Regions from separate parts of the Enterobacter hormaechei subsp. xiangfangensis genome, predicted to be linked through region 2. Evidence: predicted binding sites of a transcription regulator. Region 2 holds the regulator's gene; the other holds the start of a gene.
The links. The regulator sigma-54, encoded in region 2, starts transcription at its own class of promoters, with help from an activator protein. The targets are predictions, from matches to a motif close to GTTGGCACANNTTTCGCTNT.

Region 1 (15,425 bases), 460 kb from region 2:
ACTGCTGCGGGTTGTGCTCCGGCTTGCCGCGAAAGTTTTTATCAACCGGGATCGGCTCCAGCGGATAACTGCTGGTCTGCGCGCCGGTTTTGATCACTTTTTTGATAAAGGTAAACATGGCGAATCCTTATTTCAGCGGCGAGTTCTTACGTTCGATGCTGTAGCGCTCAAGCTCTTTGTACGGCACCACCTGGCTTTTCTTCTTGCGCACGTCCACGACGGTCATGCGGTCGGTGCAGGAGTAACACGGGTCGAGGCTGCCGATGATCAGCGGCGCGTCGGAGACCGTGTTGCCGCGAAGCATGTAGCGCAGGGTTGGCCAGTTGGCGTAGGTCGCCGCACGGCAGCGCCAGCGGTAGAGCTTCTGGTTGTCGCCGGTCATGCTCCAGTGGATGTCGTCCCCGCGCGGCGCTTCGGCAAAGCCGAGGGCAAAGCGGTTTGGAATGTAGGTGAAGCCTTCCACCATCAGCGGGCCGCCCGGCAGGTTATCGAGTCCGTAGTCAATCATGTTCAGCGCGGTGAACACCTCGTTGATGCGCACCTTCAGACGGGAGATGACGTCGCAGCCCTGCTCGCTGTGCACGGTCATCGGCAGCAGGCCGTAGCCGACGAACGGGTGATCGGCGCGGGTGTCGCGGGCGTGGCCGCTGGCGCGCACCATCGGACCAACGTTACTGAAGTCGCGGGCGATTTCCGGGTCAAGACGACCAATCCCGACGGTGCGCTGCTCAATGTTGGGCGTGCTGAGCAGCATATCCACCAGCTCCTGCACGTCCCGGCGCATCTGCTGCGCCAGCTGGCGGGTCTGGATCATGTCGTCTTTCAGCAGGTCGCGGCGGATCCCGCCGATCAGGTTCAGGCCGTAGGTTTTACGCGCCCCGGTAAGGATCTCCGCCATCTTCATCGACGCCTCGCGCACGCGGAAGAACTGCATAAACCCGGAGTCAAATCCGACGAAATGGCAGGCCAGGCCGAGGTTCAGCAGGTGCGAGTGCAGGCGCTCCACCTCCAGCAGAATGGCGCGGATCATCTGCGCGCGTTCCGGCACCACGATCCCCATGCCGTTTTCCACCGAGGTGGTGTAGGCGGTGCTGTGGGCAAAGCCGCAGATGCCGCACACGCGGTCAGAAAGAAACGTGACTTCGTTGTAGCCCATGCGGGTCTCCGCCAGCTTCTCCATGCCGCGGTGGACGTAGAACAGGCGGTAGTCGGCGTCGATAATGTTCTCGCCGTCGACGAACAGGCGGAAGTGGCCCGGTTCGTCAGAGGTAACGTGCAGCGGGCCAATCGGCACCACGTTATTCTTCTTGCTGCCCAGCTCGTTGATGAACTCGTAGGTTTCGCTGTCGGTGGTTGGGGCTGGGCGCTGGCGGTAGTCCATGCTGTCCTTGCGCAGCGGATAGAGTTCATCCGGCCAGTCGTCCGGCAGCACCAGGCGACGCTCGTCAGGCAGGCCAACCGGCACCAGGCCGTACATGTCGCGCACTTCGCGCTCGCCCCAGACGGCGGCGGGCACGCGCGGCGTGACGGACGGGTATTCCGGTTTATTCGGGTCGACCTCGACGCGCACGGTGATCCAGCACTTCTCGCCCTGCTCCATCGACATCACGTAGTACACCGCGTAACTGCCGCACAGCTGGCGCTCGTCGTTACCGAACAACACCGACAGCCAGCCGCCCTGCTGGTAGTAGAGAAACTCCACCACTTCCGGCAGATAGTTCACCTTAATGGTGACGGTGATCTGGTCTTTGGTTTGCCAGGACTCCTCCAGCACCACGCCCGGGAAAGCCTGATGCAACGCGGCGAGATACTGCTGACCTTTCTTTTCTTCAGACATAAACACTCTCTTTAATCACGCCACCAGCAAGGAGACGAACGCTAAAAATGCAAAACCAAAACCAGCCCAGGTAATGCGTGACGTTTCGACAAAACGCAGGCGCGCCATGCTGTTTTCAAACAGGGCAATGACCAGCACGCCGATAAGCAGCTTGAGCACAGCCACCACCACGGCCAGCAGCAGGCCGCCCGCAGAGAAGTTCGTCATCTGCCCCCACGGGAAGAAAACGCCGACGAACATCTGCAACACCACCAGCTGCTTGAGACTGATGCCCCACTTCAGCACCGCAAAGCCGTAGCCGCTGTACTCGGTGAGCGGCCCCTCCTGTAATTCCTGCTCCGCTTCCGCGAGATCGAACGGCAGCTTGCCCATCTCGATAAACGTGGCGAACGCGCAGGCGCAGAGCGCCAGCACCAGCGGGAGCGAACGTGAAACCGGCCAGTGGTAAACGGTGTCGGTGATGAAACTGATGTGGGTCGAGCCTGCAACCTGCGCGGCGACCCACAGCCCCAGCAGCAGAATTGGCTCAACCAGCACGCCGAGCATCGCCTCGCGGCTGGCACCGATACCCGTAAACGGGCTGCCGGTGTCCAGGCCCGCAATCGCAAAGAAGAAACGCGCGATGGCGAAGAGGTAGATCAGCGTAATCAGATCGCCCAGCACCGGCAGCGGCGACGCCACCGTCACCACCGGCAGCGCGGTGGCGATGGTCAGCATCACGCCCACCATCACAAACGGCGTCAGGCGGAACACCCAGCCCGCGGCATCCGGCGCGACGCTCTGACGGGAGAGCAGTTTGAAGAGATCGCGGTACTCCTGGAGCACGCCAGGTCCGCGACGGTTGTGCAGCCGGGCGCGCGCCACGCGCGTGATGCCCGACAGCAGCGGCGCGGCGGCGAACAGCACCAGCGCCTGAAGAATTGCCAGTAACAGACTCATGTCAGGCTCCTCGTGAAATGACAATCACCACCAGCACCGCCAGCTCGATCAGCGCCAGGCGGCGGAACAGTACGGGCACGGCGGCCCCCTGCCAGCCCGGCACCCAGCCCACCGGGTTCAGCCAGTGTCGCAGCTTCAGCACGGCGGCAAAGTTCTCTTTCACCGGCATGGCGAAACCGTGGGCGGTGATGACCATCGACTGCTCGTGTTCGTAGCCGCAGGCCCACGCCGCGCCGCGCGAGCGGGAGGCGAGACGGTCGCGTCTGAAGAACAGCATCAGCACGAACGGCAGGAGCGGCGCGGCAATCAGCAGCAGCGCCATCATCGGCTGGGAAACGACGGTATGCGCCGTGACCAGCGGCAGCGGAATAGCCTGGCCCAGCTGCGGCAGCAGCCACGGCGCGGCAACCCCGCCCGCGATGCAGCACAGCGCCAGCGCGACCACGCTGGTGGTCATCAGTACCGGGGCGCAGCAGGCGTTTTCCGCTTCTCGGGTGCGCGGCGCGCCCAGGAAGGTGACACCGTAAACTTTAGCCATACACATCACCGCCAGCGCGCCGGTGATCGCCAGGCCCACCGCCAGCAGCGGGCCGAGTAAACGCCCGATAAACGCCTCGCTCTGGCCGAGGGCGAAGAAGGATTGATAAATCACCCACTCGCCGGCAAAGCCGTTCAGCGGCGGCAGCGCAGCCATCGCCATCAGCCCGACCAGCATCGCCAGCGAAATGACGGGCATTTTTTTGCCAATCCCGCCGAGCTTCTCAATATCGCGGTGCCCGGTGCGGAACCAGACGCTGCCCGCGCCGAGGAACAGGGTGCTTTTAAACAGGCTGTGGTTGATAAGGTGATACAGACCGCCAATAAACCCGGCGGCAATCAGCGCCGGCTGGTTGAGCGCCAGCCCGGTGACGCCTGCGCCCATGCCGAGCAGGATAATCCCGATGTTCTCCAGGGTGTGGTACGCCAGCAGACGCTGGATGTTGTGCTCCATCAGCGCGTAGAGGCCACCGACGAACGCGGTGATCATCCCCGCAATCAGCAACGCCACGCCCCACCACAGCGGCGGCCGATCGCCCGTCAGGGTTATCGTCAGGATGCCGAACAGACCGACCTTCATCACCACGGTGGAGAACAGCGCAGCGGCCGGGGCTGAGGCATTGGCATGCGCCTGCGGCACCCAGCCGTGCAGCGGGATTATCCCGGCCAGCAGGCCAAAACCGACTACGCTCAACAGCCAGACGTCGTTGCCCAGCGGCTGGCCGTTAAGCGCGGCGAAATCCAGCGTGCCGAAACGCTGCCACACCAGCCAGCAGGCCAGCGCCAGCAGCAGCGTGCCGAGACGTCCGAGCGCAAACCACAGCTTGCCGGAGGCGCTGCATCCGGTCAGGAACACGCCGCACAGGGCCATGATTTCAGCCATCACCACCAGCGCGCCGAGGTTGCTGGCGACAACGGTACAGACCGCGGCGGCCATCAACAGGTTAACCAGCAGGCCGTTGGCTTTGGTGTGCTGATGGCGGTGCCAGTCGATATTAAACAGGCTGATAAACAGCCCGCACAGGCCAAAGGTTATCAGCCAGATGGCGTTCAGCGGCGTAAGCTCAACGGCGTGGTGAATCAGCGGGATGAGGGTGTCGACGGATTGCCCGTCGATCAGGACAACCCCGCCCGCCGCCAGCGTCATCAGGCTGCCGACCGCCCCGCCGATACCGGCGATCACGCCGCTCAGCGTTTTATGGAAGGCGAGGAGCAGCGCCAGGACAGCGGCGGCGGCAAACCAGGCCACGCCGCTGGTCATCATAACTATCGCGTTCATTTCGCCCCCTCGTTAAGCGCCCGCAGCAGCGAAAGATCGCCGACGTCGGTATTGATGGTCAGCTCACGCTTGCGTTTGCTGGTGCGAGCGATGTCGCGGATGTTGACCAGGACCAGCGCCCGGGTCGGGCAGGTCCGCACGCAGGCCGGACCCTGCTCATCGAAGCTGCACAGGTCGCACTTCACCGCAACGGCGCGAATGCCCGGCACCCAGTCCAGCAGCGTGCTCACACGTGCCGGAGCCGGTGGCGCAGGCGGCGCTTTCGGGGTATTGGCATTCGCCGGAATATGCAGCGGACGGCTGCCGGAAAACTCAATGGCGCCGAACGGACAGGCGATGCCGCACAGCTTGCAGCTCACGCACAGGCTTTCGTTCAGCTGTACCGCGCCGTCAACGCGGGTGATGGCATTGACAGGACAAACGCCCGCGCACGGGGCGTCTTCACAGTGGTGACAGAGCTGCGGGGCAGACTCTTTCTCATTACGCATGACGCGCAGGCGCGGCATGGACTGTAGCCCGTGCAGGCGGTGCGTTTCCGAGCACGCCGCCTCACAGGTCCGACAGCCAATACAGACCGTCGAGTCAGCAATTACAAAACGGTTCACCGGGTCATCCTCTGGTGATGGTCATTTTTGACGAAAAAAAACTGTCTTATCGACACTTCTCGACACTCGCTTTTCAGGCCACGTTCGCGGAGGATTTTCCGTCGATCAGCTGTTTCAGGTTGATCGGCTGATCGTGCTCAACGGCGGCGTAGAGGCCGTTATAAACCGGCGCTATTTTCTCCAGATAGTGCTCCAGCACCTGCTGGCGATCGCGGTTGCTGACGTGACCGTCCACCATGCCGTCGGCCATCAGTTGAGCTTTCGCAATACACTGTTTTTCACCCTCTTTTGTCTCAACGTAATACTCAATGGTGTGGCTGTTGAAGCTCTCCGCCAGGGTGACAAAAATCGTGAAGTGACCAAACAACACAAAGCGCATGTCCCCCTGCGCCGCGCAGCTCATGGCATGGTGCAGACGGGCTTTTGACAGGGTGATCCCCTGAATCAGAGAGTTGCAGTAGAGGTGCCACTGATCCTGAAGCTGCTGATGACGTTGCGCGATGTAATCCGCTTTTTCGCTAATTTCCCAAATAGTCATAAAAGGTATCCGGTTAATGGAGTTAGCGGCTGTTAAGCAGTTTTCGTGCCAGCTTTTAATTTGTTGATTTAAATAGCTTTTAACAAGATACGTACTGTCACCGCCGCGGTGTCGACGTGTCATTTCGACAGCGTTGACATCGTCACGCCGTAACGCAAATCAAGCTGGCACTGTTATTGCATTGAAGGGGCAATTCATTAAGGAGGCGTCATGCACGAAATCACCCTCTGCCAGCGGGCACTGGAACTTATCGAACAGCAGGCTGTGCAGAACCATGCGAAGCGCGTGACCGGCGTCTGGCTGAAGGTCGGGGCGTTTTCCTGCGTCGAGACCAGCGCCCTCACCTTCTGTTTTGAGCTGGTGTGCCGCGGCACGCTGGCGGAAGGTTGCGCACTGCATATCGAGGAGCAGCAGGCAGAGTGCTGGTGCGAACAGTGTCAGGAGTACGTCACGCTGTTGTCATCGAAGGTACAGCGCTGTCCGCAGTGCCAGAGCAGCGGGCTGCGCATCGTGGCGGATGACGGTATGCAGATCCAACGCCTCGAAATCGAGAAGGAGTAAAGTATGTGTAGTACCTGCGGTTGCGCTGAAGGCAACCTGTATATCGAAGGGGATGAACACCGCCCCCACTCCGCGTTTCGCTCCGCGCCCTTTTCCCCTGCCCCGCGTCCCGCGGCGGCACTGACCGGCATCACCTTCGCGCCGCAGCGTTCCGACGCGGGTGACCTGCATTACGGCCGCGGCGAAGCGGGCACCCACGCGCCGGGCATCAGCCAGCGCCAGATGCTGGAGGTGGAGATTAATGTGCTGGATAAAAACAACCAGCTCGCCGTCCGCAATCGCGCCCGCTTTGCCGCGCGCGAACAGCTGGTGCTGAACCTGGTCTCCAGCCCCGGCTCCGGTAAAACCACGCTGCTGACCGAAACCCTCAAACGGCTGAATAAACGTGTCTCCTGCGCCGTTATCGAAGGTGACCAGCAAACGGTAAACGACGCCGCGCGCATCCGCGAAACCGGTACGCCTGCGATTCAGGTCAACACCGGGAAAGGGTGCCATCTGGACGCGCAGATGATTGCCGACGCCGCCCCGCGCCTGCCGCTGGCGAACAACGGCATCCTGTTCATTGAAAACGTCGGCAACCTGGTCTGCCCGGCAAGCTTCGACCTCGGCGAGCGGCATAAAGTGGCGGTACTCTCCGTGACCGAAGGGGAAGACAAGCCGCTGAAGTATCCGCATATGTTTGCCGCCGCCTCCCTCATGCTGCTGAACAAAGTCGACCTGCTGCCGTACCTGAATTTCGACGTGGATAAGTGCCTGGCTTACGCCCGCGAAGTGAATCCGGACATTGAGATCCTGCTGGTTTCCGCCACGCGCGGCGACGGGATGGACGCCTGGCTGAACTGGCTGGAGAACGAACGATGTGCATAGGCGTCCCCGGACAAATTCATTCCATCGACGGCAATCAGGCCAAAGTGGAGGTCTGCGGCATCCTGCGCGATGTCGACCTGACGCTGGTAGGCAGCCACGATGAGACCGGCGCATCGCGTCTCGGCCAGTGGGTGCTGGTCCACGTAGGTTTTGCCATGAGCATGATTAATGAGGAAGAAGCCCGCGACACGCTGGACGCGCTACAGAATATGTTTGACGTCGAGCCGGACGTGGGCGCCCTGCTGTATGGGGAGGAACGATAACACATGCGTTACGTTGATGAATATCGCGCGCCTGAGCAGGTGTTGCAGCTTATCGATCGCCTGAAGTCCCGCGCGTCGCTGCTGGACTACACGAAAGAAAAACCGCTGCGGATCATGGAGGTGTGCGGCGGACACACCCACGCCATCTTTAAATTTGGCCTCGACCAGCTGCTGCCGGAGAACATCGAATTTATCCACGGCCCCGGCTGCCCGGTGTGCGTGCTGCCGATGGGGCGCATCGACAGCTGTCTCGACATCGCCAGCCGCCCCGGTGTGATTTTTTGTACCTTTGGCGACGCCATGCGTGTACCGGGAAAAAATGGCTCGCTGCTCCAGGCGAAGGCGCGCGGCGCGGACGTGCGGATCGTCTACTCACCGATGGATGCCCTGACGCTGGCGATGGCTAATCCTGAGCGTAAGGTCGTCTTTTTCGGGCTGGGTTTTGAAACCACCATGCCCGCCACCGCCATTACCCTCCAGCAGGCGAAAGCCCGCAACGTCACAAACTTTTACTTTTTCTGCCAGCACATCACGCTTATTCCCACGCTGCGCAGCCTGCTGGAAGCGCCGGATAACGGTATCGACGCGTTTCTGGCGCCGGGCCACGTCAGCATGGTGATCGGCACAGAAGCCTACGGTTTTATCGCTGAACAGTACAATCGTCCGTTAGTGGTGGCTGGTTTCGAGCCACTTGATCTACTGCAAGGCGTGACCATGCTGGTTGAGCAGAAAATAGCGGCCCTGAGTGCGGTGGAAAATCAGTATCGCCGCGTGGTGCCCGATGCAGGTAACAGACGGGCACAGCAGGCCATAGCCGACGTGTTTAGCGTCGAAGGCGACAGCGAATGGCGCGGACTGGGGCTGATTGCCGAATCCGGCGTGCACCTGACGCCCGCGTATCGCGCCTTCGACGCCGAAGCGCATTTCCGACCGCAGCCGCAGCAGGTGTGCGACGATCCCCGCGCCCGCTGTGGCGACGTACTCACCGGAAAATGCAAACCTCATCACTGCCCGTTATTTGGCAACGCCTGTAACCCGCAAACCGCGTTTGGCGCGCTGATGGTCTCTTCAGAAGGGGCATGCGCCGCGTGGTATCACTATCGCAACCAGGAGTGTGAAGCATGAACACGGTGGAAATGGCGCACGGAAGCGGTGGACAGGCGATGCAGCAGCTGATTAACCGGCTGTTTATTGACGCCTTTAACAATCCCTGGCTCGCCGAGCAGGAAGATCAGGCGCGCATTGCGCTCTCAACCCTCACCGCACACGGTGACAGGCTGGCGTTCTCTACCGACAGCTACGTGATTGACCCGCTGTTCTTCCCGGGCGGCGATATCGGCAAGCTCGCCGTCTGCGGCACGGCAAACGACGTCGCCGTCAGCGGGGCGATCCCCCGCTACCTCTCCTGCGGGTTTATCCTCGAAGAAGGGTTACCGATGGAAACGCTCACGGCGGTGGTCAACAGCATGGCGCACACCGCCCGCGAGGCGGGGATCGCCATCGTCACCGGGGATACCAAGGTGGTGCAGCGCGGCGCGGCGGATAAGCTTTTTATCAACACCGCCGGGATGGGGGCGATCCCCGCCGATATTCACTGGGGCGCTCAACAGCTTTGCGCAGGCGACGTGCTGATTGTCAGCGGCACGCTGGGCTGCCACGGGGCAACCATCCTGAACCTGCGCGAAGGCCTGGGGCTGGACGGGGAACTGCGCAGTGACTGCGCGGTACTCACGCCGCTGATCCAGACGCTGCGCGACATGCCGGGCGTAAAAGCCCTGCGCGACGCCACGCGAGGCGGCGTGAATGCCGTGGTGCACGAATTTGCCGCAAGCAGCGGCTGCGGAATTGAGCTGACCGAGCGCGGCCTGCCTGTCAAAGGCGCCGTGCGCGGGCTATGCGAGCTATTAGGGCTAGACCCGCTTAACTTTGCCAACGAAGGCAAGCTGGTGATCGGCGTGGAACGCACGGCGGCGGAAGCCGTACTTGCACAGCTGCGCGCGCATCCATTAGGGAAAGACGCGGCCATCATCGGCGACGTGGTTGAGCGCAAAGGGGTGCGCCTGACCGGGCTTTACGGCGTGAAGCGCACGCTGGATCTGCCGCACGCTGAACCGTTACCCCGTATTTGCTAGACCGCATCAATAGCGGTCAGCGCCGAACGTCTCTTTTTGCCAGTTTCTATTGGAAAGCAACAATGCCGTATACACCGATGAGCGATCTTGGACAGCAGGGCCTGTTTGACATCACGCGCACACTTTTACAACAGCCCGACCTCGGCGCACTGAGCGATGCCCTGACGCGGCTGGTCAGGCAATCTGCGCTGGCGGACAGCGCCGCCATTGTGCTCTGGCATAGCGCAACCCACCGCGCGAGCTATTTCTCAACGCGTGATAACGGCAAAATCTTCGAATATGAAGATGAAACGTTTCTTGCCCACGGCCCGGTGCGGCGTATTCTCTCCCGCCCGGAAGCTCTGCACTGCAATTTTGACCAGTTTCGCCAGGCCTGGCCGAAGCTGGCAGAGAGCAACCTTTACCACCCTTTCGGCCACTACAGCATGCTGCCGCTGGCGGTGGAAGGGCAAATTTTTGGCGGCTGCGAGTTTATCCGCGATACCGACCAGCCCTGGAGCGAGGCGGAGTACGAACGCCTGCACACCTTTACCCAGATTGTGGCCGTTGTCGCGGAGCAGATCCAAAGCCGCGTCACCAATAACGTGGACTACGACCTGCTGAGCCGCGAGCGCGATAACTTCCGCATTCTGGTTGCCATCACCAACGCCGTGCTCTCCCGCCTGGACATGGATGAGCTGGTCAGCGAAGTATCAAAAGAGATCCATCACTATTTTAAAATCGATGCCATCAGCATTGCGCTACGCGGCAACCGGAAAGGCAAGCTGAACATCTACTCCACCCACTACCTTGATGAAGCTAACCCGGCGCACGAGCAGAGCGAAGTGGACGAAGCGGGAACGCTGTCCGAGCGGGTATTTAAAAGCAAAGAGATCCTGCTGCTCAATCTCAATGAACAGGATCCGGTAGCCCCCTACGAGCGGATGCTCTTCAACACCTGGGGCAACAAGATCCAGACCCTGTGCCTGCTGCCGCTGATGTCCGGCAACACCATGCTCGGCGTGCTCAAACTGGCGCAGTGCGATGAAGCCGTATTTACCACCGCCAACCTGAAGCTGCTGCGCCAGATCGCCGAGCGCATCTCCATCGCGCTGGATAACGCCCTCGCCTATCAGGAGATCCACCGCCTGAAGGAGCGGCTGGTGGACGAAAACCTGGCGCTGACCGAGCAGCTCAACAACGTGGACAGCGAGTTTGGCGAAATCATCGGGCGCAGCGATGCCATGTACAGCGTGCTCAAGCAGGTGGAGATGGTGGCGCAAAGCGACAGCACGGTGCTGATCCTCGGTGAAACCGGTACCGGGAAAGAGCTGATTGCCCGGGCGATCCACAACCTGAGCAACCGCAACAGCCGCCGGATGGTGAAGATGAACTGCGCGGCGATGCCTGCTGGCTTACTGGAAAGCGACCTGTTCGGCCACGAGCGCGGTGCCTTTACCGGCGCCAGCAGCCAGCGGCTGGGCCGTTTTGAGCTGGCGGATAAAAGCTCTTTGTTCCTCGACGAAGTGGGCGATATGCCGCTGGAGCTCCAGCCCAAGCTGCTGCGCGTGCTGCAGGAGCAGGAGTTTGAGCGCCTCGGCAGCAACAAGCTGATCCAGACCGACGTGCGTCTGATTGCCGCCACCAACCGCGATCTGAAAAAAATGGTCGCAGACCGTGAGTTCAGAAGCGATCTCTACTATCGCCTGAACGTGTTCCCGATCTGCCTGCCGCCGCTGCGCGAGCGCCCGGAAGATATTCCGCTGCTGGTGAAAGCCTTTACCGCGAAGATTGCCCGCCGGATGGGGCGAAATATCGACAGTATTCCTGCCGAAACGCTACGCACACTCTCGGCGATGGAGTGGCCGGGGAACGTGCGCGAGCTGGAAAACGTCATCGAGCGCGCGGTGCTGCTGACGCGCGGGAACGTGCTTCAGCTGTCCCTGCCGGAGGTTTCTCTTGCGGAAACGACCGTGGCCGCAACCGAGGTTGCGAAGGATGGAGAGGATGAATATCAGCTCATTTTGCGCGTGCTCAGGGAGACCAACGGCGTGGTGGCCGGGCCGAAAGGCGCGGCGCAACGGCTGGGGCTGAAGCGTACCACCCTGCTCTCGCGCATGAAGCGTCTGGGAATCGATAAAGAGAGCCTGAATTAACCCGTCATTCCGGCGCCGTATATGGCGCCGCCTTTCATCACTCTGCGTAATTGTCCCACATTGACACAATATATTTTCCTCTGTATAAAATTCCGCCTTAATAATGCGTTTCATTTGCATCAAAATAATTTTAATGAAGGTAGCGTTTAATGAAGAAGGTTCTCTGCGCGTTAGGCCTGGCGGTTGCATCAATGAGTACAGCTCTGGCTACCACGTACCCGCTCACGATAGAAAACTGCGGGTATAAAGAAACCTTCACCAAAGCGCCGGAACGCGTTGTGGCCCTGGGGCAGAATACCGTCGAGATCCTGCTTCTGCTGGGTCTGGAAGATAAGGTGAAAGCCAGCGCGTTCTGGCCGACCAAAGTATTGCCGCAGCTGGCTGAGCAGAATGCAAAAATCAAAACCCTGACCGTCGAAATTCCGACGCTTGAATCCATTCTTGCGCAAAACCCTGATTTTGTTCCTGCACAGCTGCCGCTGCTGCTCGGGCCTGAAAGTAAGGTCGCAAAGCGTGAAGATCTGGCAACCGTTGGGGTAAACAGCTACTTGTCCCCGGGCATGTGCGCCACTAAAAAAGCCGCAGGCGACATGTACGGCAGCCGCCAGAAGCTGTGGGACATGACCTACCTTTATAAAGAGATTGAAGATTTCGCTAAGATTTTCAACGTGGAAGCGCGCGGCCAGGCCGTTATCGCCGACTTTAAAAAGCGTGAGGCGGACCTGCGCCAGGAGTTTGGCAAAAACAACAAAGACCTCTCCTTTGTTTTCTGGTTCTCAAGCTCCTCACCTTCGGCTGATGCCTATGTCGGCGGCAAAAACAGCGCCTCTGGCTTTATTGCTAACGTGCTGGGCGGCCATAACGCCATTACCTCTGAGACCGAATGGCCGACCGTGGGCTGGGAAAGTATTATTGCCGCTAATCCGGACGTGATTGTGGTCTCCAGCCTGGATCGTAACCGCTGGGCGCTGGACAACGCCGAAGAAAAAATCAAATTCCTGAAAAGCGATCCAGCCGTCAGCCAGATGGAGGCGGTGAAGAAGGGTCATATTGTGGTGATGGACGGCCAGGCCATGAACCCGACGATTCGCACGCTTTACGGTGCTGAGCAGGTCGGCGAACAGCTCAGAAAACTGGGACTGAACTGATGACCACCGCCGTACTTCAGATGCGGCAGGGGGTGCTCCTGACCACGTCATGCCTGCTCGCCTTCGTGCTGTTGTTTCTGGTGATCGCCCTTGGCGTCAGCATCGGTGAGTTGTCTATCCCGCTCAATAACGTGTTCTACGCCATCAGCAATAAGCTGGGGCTGACTGACGTTCCGCTCAACCGCATCTACGAGAGCGTCATCTGGGACTTTCGCCTCAGCCGCGCGCTGGTGGCGGCCTGCTGCGGAGCCGGGTTGGCCATCTGCGGGGCCGTATTGCAGAGCCTTTTGAAGAATGCGCTGGCGGAACCTTACGTGCTCGGCGTGTCGGCGGGAGCGTCAACCGGGGCGGTGTCAGTCGTCGTATTGGGTCTCGGCACCGGCGCAGTGTCGCTTTCTGCGGGCGCGTTTGCCGGAGCCTTCGCCGCCTTTGCCTTCGTCGCCTTCCTGACCAACGGCGCGCGCGGCGGCAATGAACGCACGATCCTGGCGGGCGTAGCGGCCTCTCAGCTGTTTAACGCCATTACCGCCTATACCATCAGCACCTCTGCCAGCGCGCAACAGGCGCGCGACGTGATGTTCTGGCTGCTGGGCAGCTTTAGCGGCGTACGCTGGCCGGAATTCCAGCTGGCGCTGGTAGTGGTACTGGCGGGGCTGGCCGTCTGTCTTTATTATTCCCGTGCGCTGGACGCCTTTACGTTCGGTGATGATGCCGCCGCCTCGTTGGGCATTGCCGTGCCCTGGGTGCGCCTGGCCTTGTTTACCACCACCGCCCTGATCACCGCGACCATCGTCAGCATGGCGGGCTCTATTGGTTTTGTCGGGCTGGTCGTGCCGCACGTTATGCGTTTCCTGTTCGGGCCGCTGCACCGCACGCTGCTGATAGCCAGCGCGCTGGCGGGGGCGATCCTGATGGTGCTGGCCGACATCGCCTCGCGGATGCTGATTGCTCCGCAAAGCCTGCCGGTTGGCGTCGTTACCGCACTGGTGGGCGTACCGTTCTTCGCCGTGATTATCTACCGCTCAAGGAATAAGTAATGAGCATCTGCGCCGAGAAAATCACCTGGAAGGTAGGTAAAAAGATCATTGTGAATAATGTTTCGCTGACGGTTTCCCGGGGCGAAACGGTGGGCCTGCTTGGCCCTAACGGCTGCGGTAAATCCTCGCTGTTGCGCATACTGGCAGGTCTGCGCCGCCCGGATGCCGGGTGCGTGACGCTGGACGGACAGGACATTGCCCGCATTGCCAAAAAGCAGCTGGCGCGGCGCGTGGCGTTTGTTGAACAGCACGGAATGACCGACGCCAATATGCGCGTGCGTGACGTCGTCAAACTGGGGCGAATTCCGCACCATTCTCCCTTCTCAAACTGGAGCGCGCAGGATGACGAAACCGTCACCGCCGCCCTGCAACGCGTGGATATGCTGGATCGCAGCGAACAGGGCTGGCTGAGCTTATCCGGCGGCGAGCGTCAGCGGGTACATATCGCCCGCGCGCTGGCGCAAACGCCCACCGAGATCCTGCTGGATGAACCGACCAACCATCTGGACATTCATCATCAGATGCAGCTCATGCAGCTTATCAGTGAGCTGCCGGTAACCAGCATCGTCGCCATTCACGATCTTAACCACGCATCCATGTTCTGCGATTCGCTGATTGTGATGCAGCAAGGGCAGATTGTGGCGACCGGAACGCCGCAGGAAATCTTATCCGAGGAACTACTCTGGGACGTCTTCAGGGTGAAAACCAGAATCGAGATCTCACCGTACCACGGCAAAAAACACATCCATTTTATCGTGTAGGGGTGAGTTAAAACGATGCCTCTTCGCACTGCCAACACCCTCTGGCCGCCCGTTCTGCTGGGCAGCCAGTTTGTGTTTAATATCGGCTTTTACGCGGTCGTCCCCTTCCTGGCGATCTTCTTACGTGACGATATGCTGCTCTCCGGCGGGCTGATTGGGCTGGTGCTGGGGCTGCGCACCTTCTCCCAGCAGGGGATGTTTATTGTCGGCGGCGCGCTTTCAGATCGGTTTGGCGCGAAGAGCGTGATCCTCAGCGGCTGCATTGTTCGTGTGGCGGGTTATTTGCTGCTGGCCTTTGGGCAATCCCTGTGGCCCGTCATTCTGGGGGCCTGTCTGACGGGCGTTGGCGGCGCGCTGTTCTCACCGTCGATAGAGGCCCTGCTGGCAAAAGCGGGAACGCAAAGTGAGGCAAAGGGTAAACGCAGCCGCGCGGAGTGGTTTGCGCTGTTTGCGGTGTGCGGTGAACTTGGCGCCGTTCTTGGCCCGGTGATGGGTGCGCTGCTGACGGGGCTGGGTTTCCGCCAGGTTGCGCTCGCGGGGGCGGGAATATTTATCGTTGCGCTCGTGGTGCTCTTTTTCTGCCTGCCCGCGGCGCACCGCAGCACGAAGCCGCTGAAAATTCTGCCCTGGTGGACGACGTTCCGCCAGCCGCGTTTCGTCGCCTTTATCATCGCCTACAGTTCGTGGCTGTTAAGCTATAACCAGCTCTATCTGGCGCTGCCGGTGGAGATCCAACGCGCCGGCGGGAACGAAAAAGATCTGGGGCCGCTGTTTATGCTGGCCTCG
Region 2 (15,425 bases):
CGCAGGTGACGCCAAGGGCGCTGTTCAGCTCCGAAATTAACTTCACCAGCACGCCCATGGTGATGGGGTCCTGCCCGACGAACGGTTCATCGAACATGATTAAATCGGGTTCCAGGGCAATAGCACGCGCCAGCGCGGCGCGGCGCGCCATCCCACCCGAGAGTTCGGACGGCATGAGTTTCGCAGCCCCCCGCAGCCCCACGGCTTCAAGCTTCATCATCACCGTGCTGTGCAACAGCGCAGGAGGAAGATGGGTGTGCTCACGCAGCGGATAGGCCACGTTGTCAAAAACGTTCATATCGGTGAACAGCGCACCCGACTGAAAGAGCATGCTCATCCGTTTGCGAACCGTGTAGAGGCGCGAGCGAGACATCGCCGGGACGTTTTCGCCGTCGAAGAGAATTTCGCCGCTGTCAGGGGGGATTTGCCCGCCGATAAGACGCAGCAACGTGGTTTTACCGATCCCTGACGGCCCCATGATGGCGGTGATTTTACCGCGCGGCACGGTCAGCGAAATATCATCAAATATTAACCGGTTGCCGCGAGAAAAACTGACGCCCCGGACATCGACTATATTCGCCATCGTTTGGCTCATTTATGGTTCCTTACTTACCTTGCTTCACGGCTGGCATGAAGCGTAAATCAGCCCTAAACCCCGCATTTTTACAGAATATTCACTATTGGGGTTAGCGAAAGCTGGCATTTGTTTTACTTTTCCGGCGCATAAAGTCAAAATTAGGAATTCGTCACGTCTCAGACTTCATCTGGCGCTAAAATTCGTGCGCAGTGGACCAGCGAGTATACCTGAAGAAAGGACTTTTGATGCTTTTAGCAACAGCACTGTTAATAATTGGTTTACTGTTGGTGGTCTACAGTGCTGACCGTTTGGTCTTTGCCGCATCCATTCTCTGTCGACTCATTGGCATGCCGCCCATCATTATCGGCATGACGGTGGTCAGTGTAGGCACATCGCTTCCTGAAATCATCGTTTCTGTTTCAGCCTCGTTGCATGGCCAGGTTGACCTCGCTATCGGCACCGCGATTGGCTCTAACATCGTCAATATCTTGCTGATTTTAGGCTTAGCCGCATTACTGCATCCATTTCGCGTACATTCCGATGTTTTGCGTCGTGAATTGCCGCTAATGTTAGTCGTCAGTCTGCTGGCGGGCTATGTGCTTTATGACGGGGTGCTGAGCGTCGGTGACGGTATATTCCTGCTCGCCCTGGCCGTGATCTGGTTGCTTTACAGCGTGAAGATCGCACGTCTGGCGGAAAAACAGGGTAACGATAGCCTCACGCGTGAGCACCTCGCCGAGCTGCCCCGGGAAGGGACCTTACCCGTCGCCCTGCTGTGGCTGGGCGTCGCGCTGATTATCATGCCAATGGCCACGCGGATGGTGGTCGATAACGCGACGGTGCTGGCGAACGCGTTTGCGATGAGCGAACTGACAATCGGTCTGACGGTCATCGCTATCGGCACCAGCCTGCCAGAGCTGGCTACCGCCATCGCCGGGGCGCGTAAAGGGGAAGATGATATCGCCATCGGCAATATCATTGGCTCGAATATTTTCAATATCGTGATCGTGACGGGGCTGCCGGCGTTAATTTCGCCGGGACCGTTTAACCCTATGGTTTTCACGCGCGATTACGGTGTGATGCTGCTGGTCAGCGTGATTTTCGCCCTGCTCTGCTGGCGGCGAAAAGAGCAGATCGGCAAAGGCGCGGGCGCGCTGCTGACGGGTGGATTTATCGTATGGCTGGCGATGCTGTACTGGCTCTCGCCACTTCTCTCTGGGTAAACGGAAACGCATTATGTCGCAAATAGAATTGCAGCCGGGTTTTGACTTTCAGAAAGCAGGCAAAGACGTTCTGGAGATTGAACGTGAAGGTCTGGCGCAGTTAGATCAGTACATTAATCAGGATTTTAGTCTGGCCTGTGAGAAGATGTTCTACTGCGCCGGTAAAGTCGTGGTGATGGGGATGGGCAAATCCGGCCATATCGGGCGCAAAATGGCGGCGACCTTTGCCAGTACCGGCACGTCGTCATTCTTCGTTCATCCCGGTGAAGCCGCGCACGGTGACCTCGGCATGGTTACGCCGCAGGACGTGGTTATTGCGCTGTCCAACTCCGGGGAATCGAATGAAATCCTGGCGTTGATCCCGGTGCTGAAGCGTCTGCACGTACCGCTGATTTGCATGACCAGCCGCCCGGAAAGCAGCATGGCGCGCGCGGCGGATATTCACCTGTGCGTGAAGGTGCCTAAAGAAGCCTGCCCGCTGGGGCTGGCGCCGACCTCCAGCACAACCGCCGCGCTGGTGATGGGCGATGCCCTTGCCGTTGCGCTGCTGGAAGCCCGCGGTTTTACGCCAGAAGATTTCGCCCTGTCTCACCCCGGCGGCGCGCTCGGGCGCAAACTGCTGCTGCGGGTTAACGATATTATGCACACCGGGGATGAGATCCCGCACGTCAGCAAAGAGGCCTCTTTGCGCGACGCGTTACTGGAGATCACCCGTAAAAACCTGGGCATGACGGTTATCTGCGACGATCTGATGAAGATTCAGGGCATTTTCACCGACGGCGACCTGCGCCGGGTATTCGATATGGGTGTGGATGTCCGAACGCTGGGCATCGCTGATGTAATGACACCAGGAGGGATCCGCGTCCGTCCGGGTACGCTGGCGGTAGATGTACTGAACCTGATGCAGTCCCGTCATATTACCTCAGTGATGGTTGCCGATGGCGACCAACTGCTGGGTGTGGTACATATGCATGATCTGCTGCGCGCTGGCGTAGTGTAATGAAGGATAAGACAATGAGTAATGCGGGTGCATCCCTTGCAACCTGTTATGGCCCGGTGAGCGCCCACATGATGTCAAAGGCGGAAAATATCCGCCTGCTGATCCTCGATGTGGATGGTGTGCTCTCCGACGGTCTGATTTATATGGGCAATAACGGCGAAGAGCTGAAAGCCTTTAACGTTCGCGACGGTTACGGTATCCGCTGTGCGCTCACGTCCGGTATTGAAGTTGCAATCATCACCGGGCGGAAAGCTAAACTGGTAGAAGATCGGTGTGAAACGCTGGGCATTACGCATCTCTATCAGGGACAGTCTGATAAGATGGTAGCCTTCCGGGATTTGCTGGGAAAACTGGCCATTGCGCCAGAGAATGTGGCATACGTCGGGGATGATTTGATCGACTGGCCAGTCATGGCGGAGGTGGGTCTGAGCATCGCCGTGGCTGACGCGCACCCGCTGCTGATCCCGCGTGCTGATTACGTTACCCATATTCACGGTGGCCGTGGCGCCGTCCGTGAAGTCTGCGATCTGCTTCTGCTGGCGCAGGGCAAGCTTGATGAGGCGAAAGGGCAATCGATATGAGTAAAACCAGACGTTGGGTTATCATTCTGCTTGCGCTTGTCGCCCTGATACTGATTGGCGTAAATCTCGCTGACCGCGATGATACGCAAGCGGAAGTGGTTAACACGAGCGACCCGACCTATAAAAGCGATCACAGCGACACCGTGGTCTATAGCCCGGAAGGTGCGCTGAACTATCGCCTCGTTGCTCAGCATGTAGAATATTTTTCAGATGACGGCACCTCGTGGTTTACCCAGCCGGTCCTGACCACCTTTGATACGGACAAAGTGCCGACGTGGTCAATCAAGTCTGACCGGGCAAAACTGACAAATGACCGTATGCTTTACCTGTATGGTCACGTTGAAGTCAACGCCCTGACCGCTGACGCGCAACTGCGAAAAATTACGACGGATAACGCCCAGATCAACCTGGTCACCCAGGATGTCACGTCGCAGGATTTAGTCACCCTGTATGGCACAACATTTAATTCCAGCGGTTTAAGAATGCGCGGGAACTTACGCAGCAAAAACGCCGAGCTGATTGAAAAGGTTAGAACCTCCTATGAAATTCAAAACAAACAAACTCAGCCTTAAAGTTGTTATCGCCAGCGCGCTGCTGGCGGCCAGTCTTCCCGCGCTTGCTGTGACTGGCGACACCGAACAGCCGATTCATATTGAATCCGATACCCAGTCTCTGGATATGCAGGGTAACGTCGTCACCTTTACCGGCAACGTCGTTGTGACCCAGGGCACCATCAAAATCAACGCCGACAAAGTGGTCGTTACCCGTCCGGGCGGCGAGCAGGGGAAAGAGATTATCGATGGTTATGGCAACCCGGCCACCTTCTACCAGATGCAGGACAACGGCAAGCCGGTGAAAGGCCATGCCTCGCATATGCACTATGAACTGGCGAAGGATCTGGTCATCCTGACCGGTAATGCTTACCTGGAACAGCTGGACAGCAATATCAAAGGCGACAAGATCACTTATCTGGTGAAAGAGCAGAAAATGCAGGCCTCCAGCGAAAAAGGCAAACGCGTCACGACCGTGCTTGTGCCTTCGCAGTTGCAGGACAAGAACAACGGTCAGGCTCCGGCAAAGAAAAAGAGTAACTAATTCGTTATGGCAACTTTAACTGCAAAAAACCTCGCGAAAGCGTATAAGGGCCGCCGCGTCGTCGAAGATGTCAGTCTGACCGTCAACTCCGGCGAAATCGTGGGTTTGCTTGGCCCTAACGGCGCGGGTAAAACTACGACCTTCTACATGGTAGTGGGCATCGTCCCGCGTGACGCCGGCAACATCATTATCGATGATGAAGATATCAGCCTGCTGCCGCTGCATGCCCGCGCGCGTCGTGGCATCGGCTATCTGCCGCAGGAAGCGTCTATCTTCCGCCGCTTAAGCGTGTTCGACAACCTGATGGCCGTGCTCCAGATCCGTGACGATCTGACCAGCGAGCAGCGCACTGACCGTGCGAACGAGCTGATGGAAGAGTTTCATATTGAACACCTTCGCGACAGCCTCGGTCAGGCGCTGTCCGGTGGTGAACGCCGCCGCGTTGAGATTGCGCGCGCGCTGGCAGCAAACCCGAAATTTATCCTGCTGGATGAACCGTTTGCGGGCGTTGACCCCATCTCCGTTATCGATATCAAACGTATCATTGAACACCTGCGCGACAGCGGGCTTGGCGTACTGATCACGGACCACAACGTTCGTGAAACGCTGGCGGTGTGTGAGCGCGCCTACATAGTGAGCCAGGGCCATCTGATTGCCCACGGTACGCCGCAGCAAATCCTCGAGGATGAGCATGTTAAGCGCGTGTACCTTGGGGAAGACTTCAGACTCTGATAGGGTAGAGGTTAAGTCACGCCGAACCGGAGAAAAACGCTCTGAACATGAAGCAAGGTTTGCAATTACGGCTCAGCCAGCAACTGGCCATGACGCCGCAGCTCCAGCAGGCAATCCGTCTGTTGCAGCTGTCCACGTTAGAACTCCAGCAGGAGCTCCAGCAGGCGCTGGACAGCAATCCGCTGCTGGAGCAGACCGATCTTCATGACGAGGTAGACGCCCAGCAGACGCAGGACACAGAAACGCTCGACTCCGTAGATGCACTCGAACAGAAAGAGATGCCGGACGAACTGCCGCTGGATGCCAGCTGGGATGAAATCTACACCGCGGGTACCCCTTCCGGGACGCGTGCAGACTACCAGGACGATGAACTCCCGGTCTACCAGGGCGAAACTACCCAATCGCTTCAGGACTACCTGATGTGGCAGGTGGAGCTGACGCCTTTCTCCGATACCGATCGCGCCATTGCCACCTCGATTGTCGATGCCGTTGACGACACGGGCTATTTGACCGTGACGCTGGACGAGATTCTTGAAAGCATCGGCGATGACGAGATTGAACTGGAAGAGATCGAAGCCGTCCTGAAACGCGTTCAGCGTTTCGACCCGATTGGCGTCGCCGCGAAAGATCTGCGTGACTGCCTTCTGATCCAGCTTTCGCAGTTTGCTAAAGAGACACCGTGGATTGACGAAGCCCGGCTCATCATCAGCGATCATCTGGATCTGCTGGCGAACCACGACTTCCGCACCCTGATGCGCGTCACGCGCCTGAAAGAAGAGGTGCTGAAGGAAGCGGTGAATCTGATCCAGTCACTCGATCCGCGTCCGGGGCAGTCGATTCAGACCAGCGAACCGGAATATGTCATTCCCGATGTGCTGGTGAGAAAACACAATGGCCGCTGGGTCGTTGAACTGAACGCCGACAGCATTCCTCGCCTGCAAATCAACCAGCAATACGCCTCCATGTGCACCAGCGCCCGTAACGACGCTGATAATCAATACATTCGCAGCAACCTTCAGGAAGCACGCTGGTTGATTAAGAGTCTGGAGAGCCGTAATGACACGCTGCTGCGCGTCAGCCGCTGTATTGTCGAACAGCAGCAGGCATTCTTTGAGCAGGGCGAAGAGTTTATGAAACCGATGGTGCTGGCGGACATAGCCCAGGCCGTCGAGATGCATGAATCAACCATTTCCCGCGTGACCACGCAGAAGTATCTGCACAGCCCACGCGGTATTTTTGAGCTTAAGTATTTCTTCTCCAGCCACGTGAACACCGAAGGCGGCGGCGAAGCCTCGTCGACGGCCATTCGCGCACTGGTGAAGAAGTTGATCGCCGCGGAGAACCCCGCGAAGCCACTCAGTGACAGTAAGTTAACCACCATGCTGTCCGATCAGGGTATTATGGTGGCACGTCGTACTGTCGCGAAGTATCGAGAGTCTTTATCCATTCCGCCGTCTAACCAGCGTAAACAACTGGTTTGACACAACCGATAAGGAAGACACTATGCAGCTCAATATCACCGGACATAACGTCGAGATTACTGAGGCTTTACGCGATTTTGTAAACACTAAGTTTGCGAAACTCGAGCAGTATTTCGAGAGGATCAACCAGGTCTATGTTGTGTTGAAAGTGGAGAAAGTGACGCATATCTCGGATGCGACCCTGCACGTCAACGGAGGGGAACTCCATGCCAGTGCGGAAGGGCAAGACATGTACGCGGCTATCGACGGCTTGATTGATAAGCTTGCGAGACAGCTCAATAAACATAAAGATAAACTGAAACAACACTAATTGTCCGGGCAGTTAACGGGTGCAGGACGGCCTGTTGTGAAACACAACAGGCCATTTGTACAGTTAGCGCTTAGGTGAAATTATGATAAACAACGATTCCGCTCTTCAACTGAGCAATGTCCTTAACCAGGATTGTACCCGCAGTGGCGTTCACTGCCAGAGCAAAAAACGTGCGCTGGAAATCATCAGTGAGCTGGCCGCAAAACAGCTGGGTCTGCCGCCGCAGATCGTGTTTGAAGCCATTCTGACTCGTGAAAAAATGGGCAGTACCGGCATCGGCAATGGCATTGCGATCCCGCATGGCAAGCTGGAAGAAGATACGCTGCGTGCCGTGGGGGTGTTTGTGCAACTGGAAACGCCTATCGCTTTTGACGCCATTGATAACCAGCCTGTGGATCTGCTCTTCGCGCTGCTGGTTCCTGCCGATCAGACCAAGACCCACCTGCACACGCTGTCGCTGGTTGCCAAACGTCTGGCGGATAAAACCATTTGTCGTCGACTGCGCTCAGCCCAAAGTGATGAAGAGCTTTATCAAATTATCACTGAAGCAGAAGGCAATCAGGATGAGGCATAATCGGGAAAGGGCCTTCAGAACGGCTGCCCTGAGGAGAAACGGAACATGGTGCTGATGATCGTCAGCGGTCGTTCGGGGTCCGGGAAGTCCGTGGCCCTGCGCGCGCTGGAAGACATGGGATTTTACTGTGTAGATAACCTGCCGGTAGTGTTGTTACCCGATCTGGCGCGGACGCTGGCGGACAGGCAAATCTCTGCCGCCGTCAGTATTGACGTGCGTAACATGCCGGAATCGCCGGAAATCTTCGAGCAGGCAATGAACAGCCTGCCGGAATGCTTCTCGCCTCAGCTCTTGTTCCTGGACGCTGACCGCAACACGCTGATCCGCCGTTACAGCGATACACGTCGTTTGCATCCGCTCTCCAGTAAAAATCTTTCGCTGGAAAGCGCCATCGATAAAGAGAGCGATCTGCTTGAGCCGCTGCGTTCGCGGGCCGACCTGATTGTCGACACCTCTGAAATGTCCGTCCACGAGCTGGCGGAAATGCTGCGTACGCGCTTACTCGGCAAGCGCGAGCGTGAACTGACGATGGTGTTTGAATCCTTCGGCTTTAAGCACGGCATACCTATCGATGCGGATTACGTTTTTGATGTGCGTTTCCTGCCGAACCCGCACTGGGATCCGAAACTGCGTCCGATGACCGGTCTGGATAAGCCGGTGGCGGCGTTCCTCGACCGACACACAGAAGTACACAATTTTATCTACCAGACGCGAAGCTACCTTGAGCTATGGTTACCTATGCTGGAAACAAACAATCGCAGCTACCTGACGGTGGCGATTGGCTGTACCGGCGGTAAACATCGTTCGGTCTACATTGCCGAACAGCTGGCCGATTACTTCCGCTCACGCGGGAAGAACGTTCAGTCCCGTCATCGCACGCTGGAAAAACGCAAAACATGACCGTAAAACAGACCGTCGAAATCACCAATAAGCTGGGCATGCATGCGCGCCCGGCGATGAAGCTGTTTGAGCTGATGCAGGGTTTTGATGCTGAGGTGCTGCTGCGCAACGACGAGGGAACCGAGGCAGAAGCCAATAGCGTGATCGCCCTGCTGATGCTGGATTCTGCCAAAGGCCGCCAGATTGAAGTTGAAGCCACCGGCCCGCAGGAAGAAGAAGCGCTGGCGGCAGTGATTGCCCTGTTTAACGCCGGGTTTGACGAAGACTAACGTTCGCCATGTCGGCGGGTAGCGCTGCGCTTACCCGCCCTACATAAGATTATTTCGCTCCATAAACCCTTCCCCACCCAACTGACGCATCTGGCGCATAATCCACGCCTGGCGGCTTCGCACGTAGCCTGACGGGGTGCTGGCCTTAAAACGCAGCGGGTTCGGCAGCACGGCGGCAAGGAGTGCCGCTTCGGACATAGTCAACCTGCTGGCGGGCTTGCCAAAATAGCGCTGCGATGCCGCTTCGACGCCAAACACGCCGTCACCAAACTCCGCGATATTCAGGTAGACGGTCAAAATGCGTTTTTTGCTCCACACCGTCTCGACCCCCAGCGTCAGCCCGGCCTCCAGCCCTTTTCTTACCCAGCTGCGACCGTCCCATAAGAACAGATTTTTTACCGTCTGCTGAGAAAGCGTTGACGCGCCGCGGACGCGGTTTTCATGACGTTCATTATGATCCAGCGCCTTCTCAATAGCCGCCACGTCAAAACCCCAGTGCTCCGGGAATTTCTGATCTTCTGCCGCAATGACCGCCAGCCCCATCCACGGGGAGATTTCATCCATGCCGACCCAGTCTGAGTGGGCAACATAGCCAAAATCACCCGAGAGCCAGGCGCTAATCTGCCGCTCTGCCATCACGGCGGAGAACGGGACGGGCAGGATGCTGAACAGCGCAATGCCTCCGCCCCAAAAAACGGCCAGGACCAGCACAATACGCAGCAGGATCCGTTTTAACCACCCGCCAGGGGATAATTTACGACTCATTCGGTAAGAACCAGCACTCTGTCCACCAGCTTTTCAATGCCTGCGGCAGCCTCAGCGATATTCTGCGCCAGCATATACGCCGGCGTGGTGATGATTTTGTTGTCCTCATCCACCACAATGTCGTCGACCGGGCATGGCACGTGCTCGCCGCCCATATCCTCAATAATTTCAGCGGTATCAATGTCGGTTCCGATCGTGAGCCGCAGCGGGAAATCAAAAATTTTCGGCAGCATGGCTGGCGCAATGCAGATAAAGCCCTGCGGCTTACCTGCTGCATGCATCGCCAGCGATAGCGCTTTCAAATCGGGATCGACATGGCACGCCGCGCCTTCTGTTGCAAACGTGCTCAGGTTTTTTGCCGCGCCAAAGCCGCCCGGCACGATGAGCGCATCAAGTTCAGCGGCATCGGCCTGTGCCAGCGGATGAATATCTCCACGCACAATACGTGCTGCTTCAATCAGCACGTTACGGCTTTCCGCCATTGGCTCGCCGGTAAGATGATTCATTACGTCTGCTTGAGTTTTATCCGGCGCGAAGCAGAGAACGTCTGCCCCCTGCCGCGATAATGCCAGCAGCGTTAATACGGTTTCGTGTATCTCTGAACCATCGTAAACGCCACATCCGCTCAGCACGACACCCACTTTCTTCATTCTGACGATCCTTCTAAGCAACTCGCTGAAGCACATTAAAAATTCTGATTAAAACGCTATGCTTCACACATTTCACTGATTCATGTAACAAACTGTTTAAGATTTGCTATCTTATCTGCGTGCGGCCTCAATTTTCAGGCGGCGTCCATGCGAAAACAACCCACAAAAATCAGGCGCAGCCACGATTTCCCTGGTGTTGGCGCAGTATTCGCGCACCCCGGTATAGCCGGGGTCATTTTTTTCTGGCATCTACCCAAGCTTTCAGCACTGCCACATCGTTTTGCCACTCCTGTTTCATCTCTTCGACCCAATCACCTACATTATCTTCCCAGGCAGGTAAATCAGGCGACTGAATCTGTTGGCCCAGTTGCTGGAGATGACGTAACCCGACCGATCCTGCCGCGCCTTTGATTTTATGTCCCTCTTCGACGATGCCCTTCTGGTCACGCGCCGTCAGGTTGGATTCGAGCACGTTCAGATAGCCCGGCATCATTTTTTCGAACACGGCCAGGCCATCGGTGATCAGTTTTGGTCCTACCAGATCGATATACTGCTCCAGCATGGCGGTATCCAGTATCGTTTGGGCTTTGGCGCTATCAACAGACGTCATGGTGCTCTCCTCTTCATCACAGGTATCCCAGAACTTCTTGATCATCGCCGTCAGGGCAGGTACCGCCAGCGGCTTGCTGAGCACATCGTCCATTCCGGCCTCGAGGTACTCTTTTTTATCTTTCAGCACGTTTGCGGTCAACGCCACCAGCGGCGGCAGCTCGTCAGGAGCATATTTGCGCGTCAGCTCGCGGGAGATATCCAGTCCGGTCATGTCCGGTAGCTGAATATCGAGCAGCACCAGGTCGTACTCGCCCGGCGTGAACATCTCCAGCGCGGCTTTGCCGGTCATCGCCACATCCACGCTGTTACCGAGTTTTTCCAGTACCGACCGGGCGACAATGACGTTCAGCTCAATATCTTCCACCAGCAGGACGTGCAGGGCTGGCAGCGGCATATCGTCGTTCTCAAACGTATCTTCCACCTCTTCCGCCACGGCAGGCGCGTGGACGGTAAGCGTAAAGGTGGAGCCTTTACCCGGCTGGCTGGCAACGGTGATATCCCCGCCCATACTTTTCGCCAGACGTTTCGACACCGCCAGGCCAATGCCCGTACCGGTCGCCGGTTTACCGCCGTGGCTGTCTTTAACCTGATAATACATGGCGAAGATCTTATCCTGCTCTTCCTGAGGAATGCCGATACCCGAGTCCTCAACTTCAAAGTGCAGCATGTCGCCTTCGTCATAGCGAATGCGCACCGCAACCTGCCCCTTCTGGGTAAACTTCACGGCATTGCTGATGAGGTTCCACAGGATCTGACGCAGCCGCGTGCCGTCCGTCACCACTTTATGCGGCAGCGGCAGCGTCGGCTCCATCACAAAGCTCAACCCTTTTTGCTGGGCCTGCAAACCTGACAGGTTCTCCAGGTCCGCAAGGAAGCCTGTAAAATCAACCGGCTGGTTGTCGAGCTGAACTTTACGGCGCTCCATCTTATCCATGTCGATAATATCATTGAAGATATTGCCCAGCGTGACCGCCGAGACGTGGATCGTTTTGAGGTATTTTTCCTGCTCGCTGGTCAGCTCGGTATCCAGCAGAATGCGGCTCAGCCCCACAATGCCATTCAGCGGGGTGCGCAGTTCATGGCTGATGGTGGAGATGAAAGTTGTTTTATCCCGGCTGGCGCGCTCCAGCGCATCCTGATAGCGCTTACGCTCGGTGATATCACGGCCAAAGCCCATCAGACCATGACGTTTACCCACCCGGTCGTAATAAGGTACTTTGCGGATCTCAAAGCAGGCTTTGCGCCCGTCGGGGTAGTCCAGCCACTGCTCATAGGTCAGCGAAACGTTATGGCGGAAGACCTTTTCATCCGTCTCCATCACTTTTGCTGCCGCCTCTTCGGAATAGACATCCTGAGGTTTCAGGTGGATCAGCTGTTTTTCGCTTTTCCCGGTCAACAGTTCCATGGCCCGGTTACAGCCGGAGAACTCTTTATCTTCATTACGGTAGAACACCAGATCCGGCGACGCATCGAGGAACGAGCGCAGGAAAGAGGATTGCTGTTCAAGCTGGATCTGCGTGACTTCGCGCTCTTTCATCTCAATTTTCAGCTGCTCAAGCGTGGTCTGACGCTCGGCTTCCGCCTTCTCACGGTCTGAAATTTCCTGATTCAGCTGGGCAATGTTGTCCTTGAGCTGAACGTTGAGTTTAAGATCGCGCTCGCGCATCTCTTCCAGCTTATCCACCAGTTTCGATAAACGCTGTCGGGACTCTTCCAGCTGCTCAACCACCACGGAGAGGAAATAGACCGCCCATGGGGTGATCAGCAGGCCAAAGAAAATAGAGCGGATCACGTCGATGCTCTCGACCTGACCATGCAGAACCATGGTCACGGCCATTTGCACGACAATGGCCAGAACGACCAGCGCCAGCGCCAGCAGCATGGAAAAACGCACCAGCCCGAGCTTCATCATCAGGTCGACGTAGTACTGGGCCAGCATTCGAATTTGCTTCATAGAGGATCCCTTCACGACTTTATCGCTCAATAATACTCAAATTCACGGCGAGGCGTTGAAGGTTGTGAGAAAAAGTGCGGGGTGAAACAGGAGATTAGCCTCGCCCCCGGGCTAGCGGGAGCGAGGAAGACGTTTTATCAGGAGCGTTTTAGCAGCATCCAGAGGCTGATCAGGAAGAAACTGGCGCTCGGCAACAGCGCGCCGATAATTGGCGGAATGCCATACACCAGTGTCAGCGGACCGAAAATCTGATCGAGGACGTAGAACACGAAACCAAAGCTGATACCAGTTACCACGCGGACCCCCATCGGCACGCTACGTAGCGGTCCAAAGATGAACGACAGCGCCATTAGCATCATCACCGCCACGGACAGTGGCTGGAAGATTTTGCTCCACATGTTGAGCTGGTAACGCCCCGCATCCTGTCCGCTCGATTTCAGATACTTCACGTAGTTATGCAGACCGCTGATGGAGAGCGCATCGGGATCGAGCGCTACCACGCCAAGCTTGTCCGGCGTCAGGTTGGTTTTCCAGGTACCGCTTACGGTCTGCGAACCGGTGATCTGTTTCGGGTTCGTCAGGTCAGATTCATCAACCTGGGATAACCGCCACAGCTTGTTGTTCGCATCAAATTTAGCGGAGGCGGCATAACGCACCGACTGCAAACGACGATCGTTGTTGAAGGCGTAGATGCTCACGCCGCCCAGTTCATCGTCCCCTTTCACGCGTTCGATATAGACGAAGTTCTGACCATCTTTCGCCCATAACCCCTGCTGCGTGGAGAGCAGCGAACCACCGTACATAGCCTGAGCACGGTAGTTACGCGCCATCTGTTCGCCCTGCGGCGCGACCCATTCGCCAATCGCCATGGTCAACAGCACCAGCGGGATCGCGGTTTTCATTACCGACAGCGCAACCTGCATACGGGTAAAGCCAGATGCCTGCATCACCACCAGCTCGCTACGCTGAGCCAGCATCCCCAGGCCCAGCAACGCCCCCAGCAGGGCCGCCATCGGGAAGAAGATCTGCACATCTTTTGGTACGCTGAGCAGGGTGTACATCCCGGCACCCAACGCGTCGTAACTCCCCTGCCCGGCTTTTTTCAGCTGGTCGACAAATTTGATAATGCCCGAGAGCGACACCAGCATGAACAGGGTCATCATGATGGTGGTGAAAATCGTTTTACCGATATAGCGGTCAAGTACGCCAAACGCCTGCATTAGATGGCTCCTTTACGCGTAAACCGGGCACGAAGACGACGCACAGGCACCGTGTCCCACAAGTTGAGTCCGACTGCCAGCAGCAGATACAAACCATTCACGACCCAGGTCCAGATCATCGGGTCAATTTTTCCTTTCCCGCCGTTAGACTTGATTGAGGTTTGCAGCAGGAAGAACACCAGATACAGCAGCATCGCTGGCAGCATCGACAGCACGCGGCCCTGGCGCGGGTTCACCACGCTCAGCGGAACCACCATCAGCGCCATCATAAATACGGTGAATACCAGCGTGATACGCCAGTGCAGTTCAGCACGCGCACGATCGGTATCGGTATTCATTAAGGTGCGCATATCCATCTGCTCAGTATCCGTTGGATCGAGCGCGACGGCCTGATGACCAATGATGGCCTGGTAGTTCTGGAAATCGGTAATACGGAAGTCGCGCAGCATAGCCGTGCCTTCGAAACGCGTTCCTTTGTTCAGCGTGACAACCTGAGAGCCGTCTTTACGCTGAGACAGCTGACCGGAGTCCGCCACCACCACAGAAGGCCGAGCGTTACCTTTCGGGCGCAGTTGAGCAAGAAACACGTCATTGAAGCGGTTGCCATCGACGCTTTCGATAAACAGCACGGAGTTACCGTCGGTCGCCTGCTGGAACTGCCCCTGCGCCAGCGCCGCCAGCCCCGGGTTAGCTTTTGCTTCCGCCAGCACCTCATCCTGATGACGAGAGGAGGTCGGCCCCGCCCACATGACGTTAACCGCGGCAACAATGCCCGTAAACAGCGCCAGCACCATGGCTGCTTTTACCAGTACGGCTTTACTGAGGCCGCAGGCATGCATCACGGTGATTTCACTTTCGGTATAGAGCTTACCCAGGGTCATCAGCAGACCAAGGAACAGGCTTAACGGCAGGATAAGCTGCGCCATTTCCGGCACGCCAAGCCCGAGCAGGGAAAGCACCAGATTCGTTGGGATTTCGCCATCAACCGCCGCGCCGAGGATCCTGACCAGCTTCTGACAGAAAAAGATCAGAAGGAGGATAAAGAGGATCGCCAGTTGGCTCTTCAGCGTCTCCCGAACCAGATATCTTATGATTATCACTTTAAATACGCCCGTTAAAACTCGTCTTATGCAGGAATTTAGCTTGTTTCATGGCTTAAACGTCATTTATTCTCTTGAGTCGTCGAAATCATCGCTAAGATTAAAAAACCCGGCGGATTCGCGCTTCATGACATTTATTGACGTGTCGAAACCGTAGTAACGTAAGATTAACACGAAGTCACCACAACGGCGGACATGAGTTACGAAAGGTTTCAATTCTATCCGTAGCCGCCGCCGTTGTCTTTAAGATTCAGGAGCGTAGTGCATGGAGTTCAGTGTAAAAAGCGGTAGCCCGGAGAAACAGCGGAGTGCCTGCATCGTTGTGGGCGTCTTTGAACCACGCCGACTCTCCCCGATCGCCGAGCAACTCGATAAAATCAGC

Region 1: a site for sigma-54 is predicted at 5,899-5,918, ahead of hypA (hydrogenase maturation nickel metallochaperone HypA). Genes of this name have one in related genera too.

Annotation. Positions count from the first base shown of each region.
Region 1 is NZ_CP017183.1:3,629,151-3,644,575, forward strand. Features, by position in the region: gene BFV63_RS17300 (formate hydrogenlyase complex iron-sulfur subunit) at 1-118, opposite strand, end outside; gene hycE (formate hydrogenlyase subunit HycE) at 128-1,837, opposite strand; gene BFV63_RS17310 (respiratory chain complex I subunit 1 family protein) at 1,853-2,776, opposite strand; gene hycC (formate hydrogenlyase subunit 3) at 2,778-4,592, opposite strand; gene BFV63_RS17320 (4Fe-4S dicluster domain-containing protein) at 4,589-5,197, opposite strand; gene hycA (formate hydrogenlyase regulator HycA) at 5,271-5,735, opposite strand; gene hypA (hydrogenase maturation nickel metallochaperone HypA) at 5,946-6,296, shown strand; gene hypB (hydrogenase nickel incorporation protein HypB) at 6,300-7,163, shown strand; gene BFV63_RS17340 (HypC/HybG/HupF family hydrogenase formation chaperone) at 7,154-7,426, shown strand; gene hypD (hydrogenase formation protein HypD) at 7,430-8,551, shown strand; gene hypE (hydrogenase expression/formation protein HypE) at 8,548-9,558, shown strand; gene flhA (formate hydrogenlyase transcriptional activator FlhA) at 9,621-11,693, shown strand; gene eitA (siderophore ABC transporter substrate-binding protein EitA) at 11,843-12,841, shown strand; gene BFV63_RS17365 (FecCD family ABC transporter permease) at 12,841-13,878, shown strand; gene eitC (siderophore ABC transporter ATP-binding protein EitC) at 13,878-14,639, shown strand; gene BFV63_RS17375 (MDR family MFS transporter) at 14,655-15,425, shown strand, end outside.
Region 2 is NZ_CP017183.1:4,089,602-4,105,026, forward strand. Features, by position in the region: gene mlaF (phospholipid ABC transporter ATP-binding protein MlaF) at 1-595, opposite strand, end outside; gene BFV63_RS19525 (calcium/sodium antiporter) at 823-1,800, shown strand; gene kdsD (arabinose-5-phosphate isomerase KdsD) at 1,814-2,800, shown strand; gene kdsC (3-deoxy-manno-octulosonate-8-phosphatase KdsC) at 2,815-3,381, shown strand; gene lptC (LPS export ABC transporter periplasmic protein LptC) at 3,378-3,953, shown strand; gene lptA (lipopolysaccharide ABC transporter substrate-binding protein LptA) at 3,922-4,476, shown strand; gene lptB (LPS export ABC transporter ATP-binding protein) at 4,483-5,208, shown strand; gene rpoN (RNA polymerase factor sigma-54) at 5,256-6,689, shown strand; gene hpf (ribosome hibernation promoting factor) at 6,712-6,999, shown strand; gene ptsN (PTS IIA-like nitrogen regulatory protein PtsN) at 7,082-7,573, shown strand; gene rapZ (RNase adapter RapZ) at 7,619-8,473, shown strand; gene npr (PTS phosphocarrier protein NPr) at 8,470-8,742, shown strand; gene mtgA (monofunctional biosynthetic peptidoglycan transglycosylase) at 8,782-9,507, opposite strand; gene elbB (isoprenoid biosynthesis glyoxalase ElbB) at 9,504-10,157, opposite strand; gene arcB (aerobic respiration two-component sensor histidine kinase ArcB) at 10,390-12,723, opposite strand; gene lptG (LPS export ABC transporter permease LptG) at 12,861-13,943, opposite strand; gene lptF (LPS export ABC transporter permease LptF) at 13,943-15,043, opposite strand; gene pepA (leucyl aminopeptidase) at 15,309-15,425, shown strand, end outside.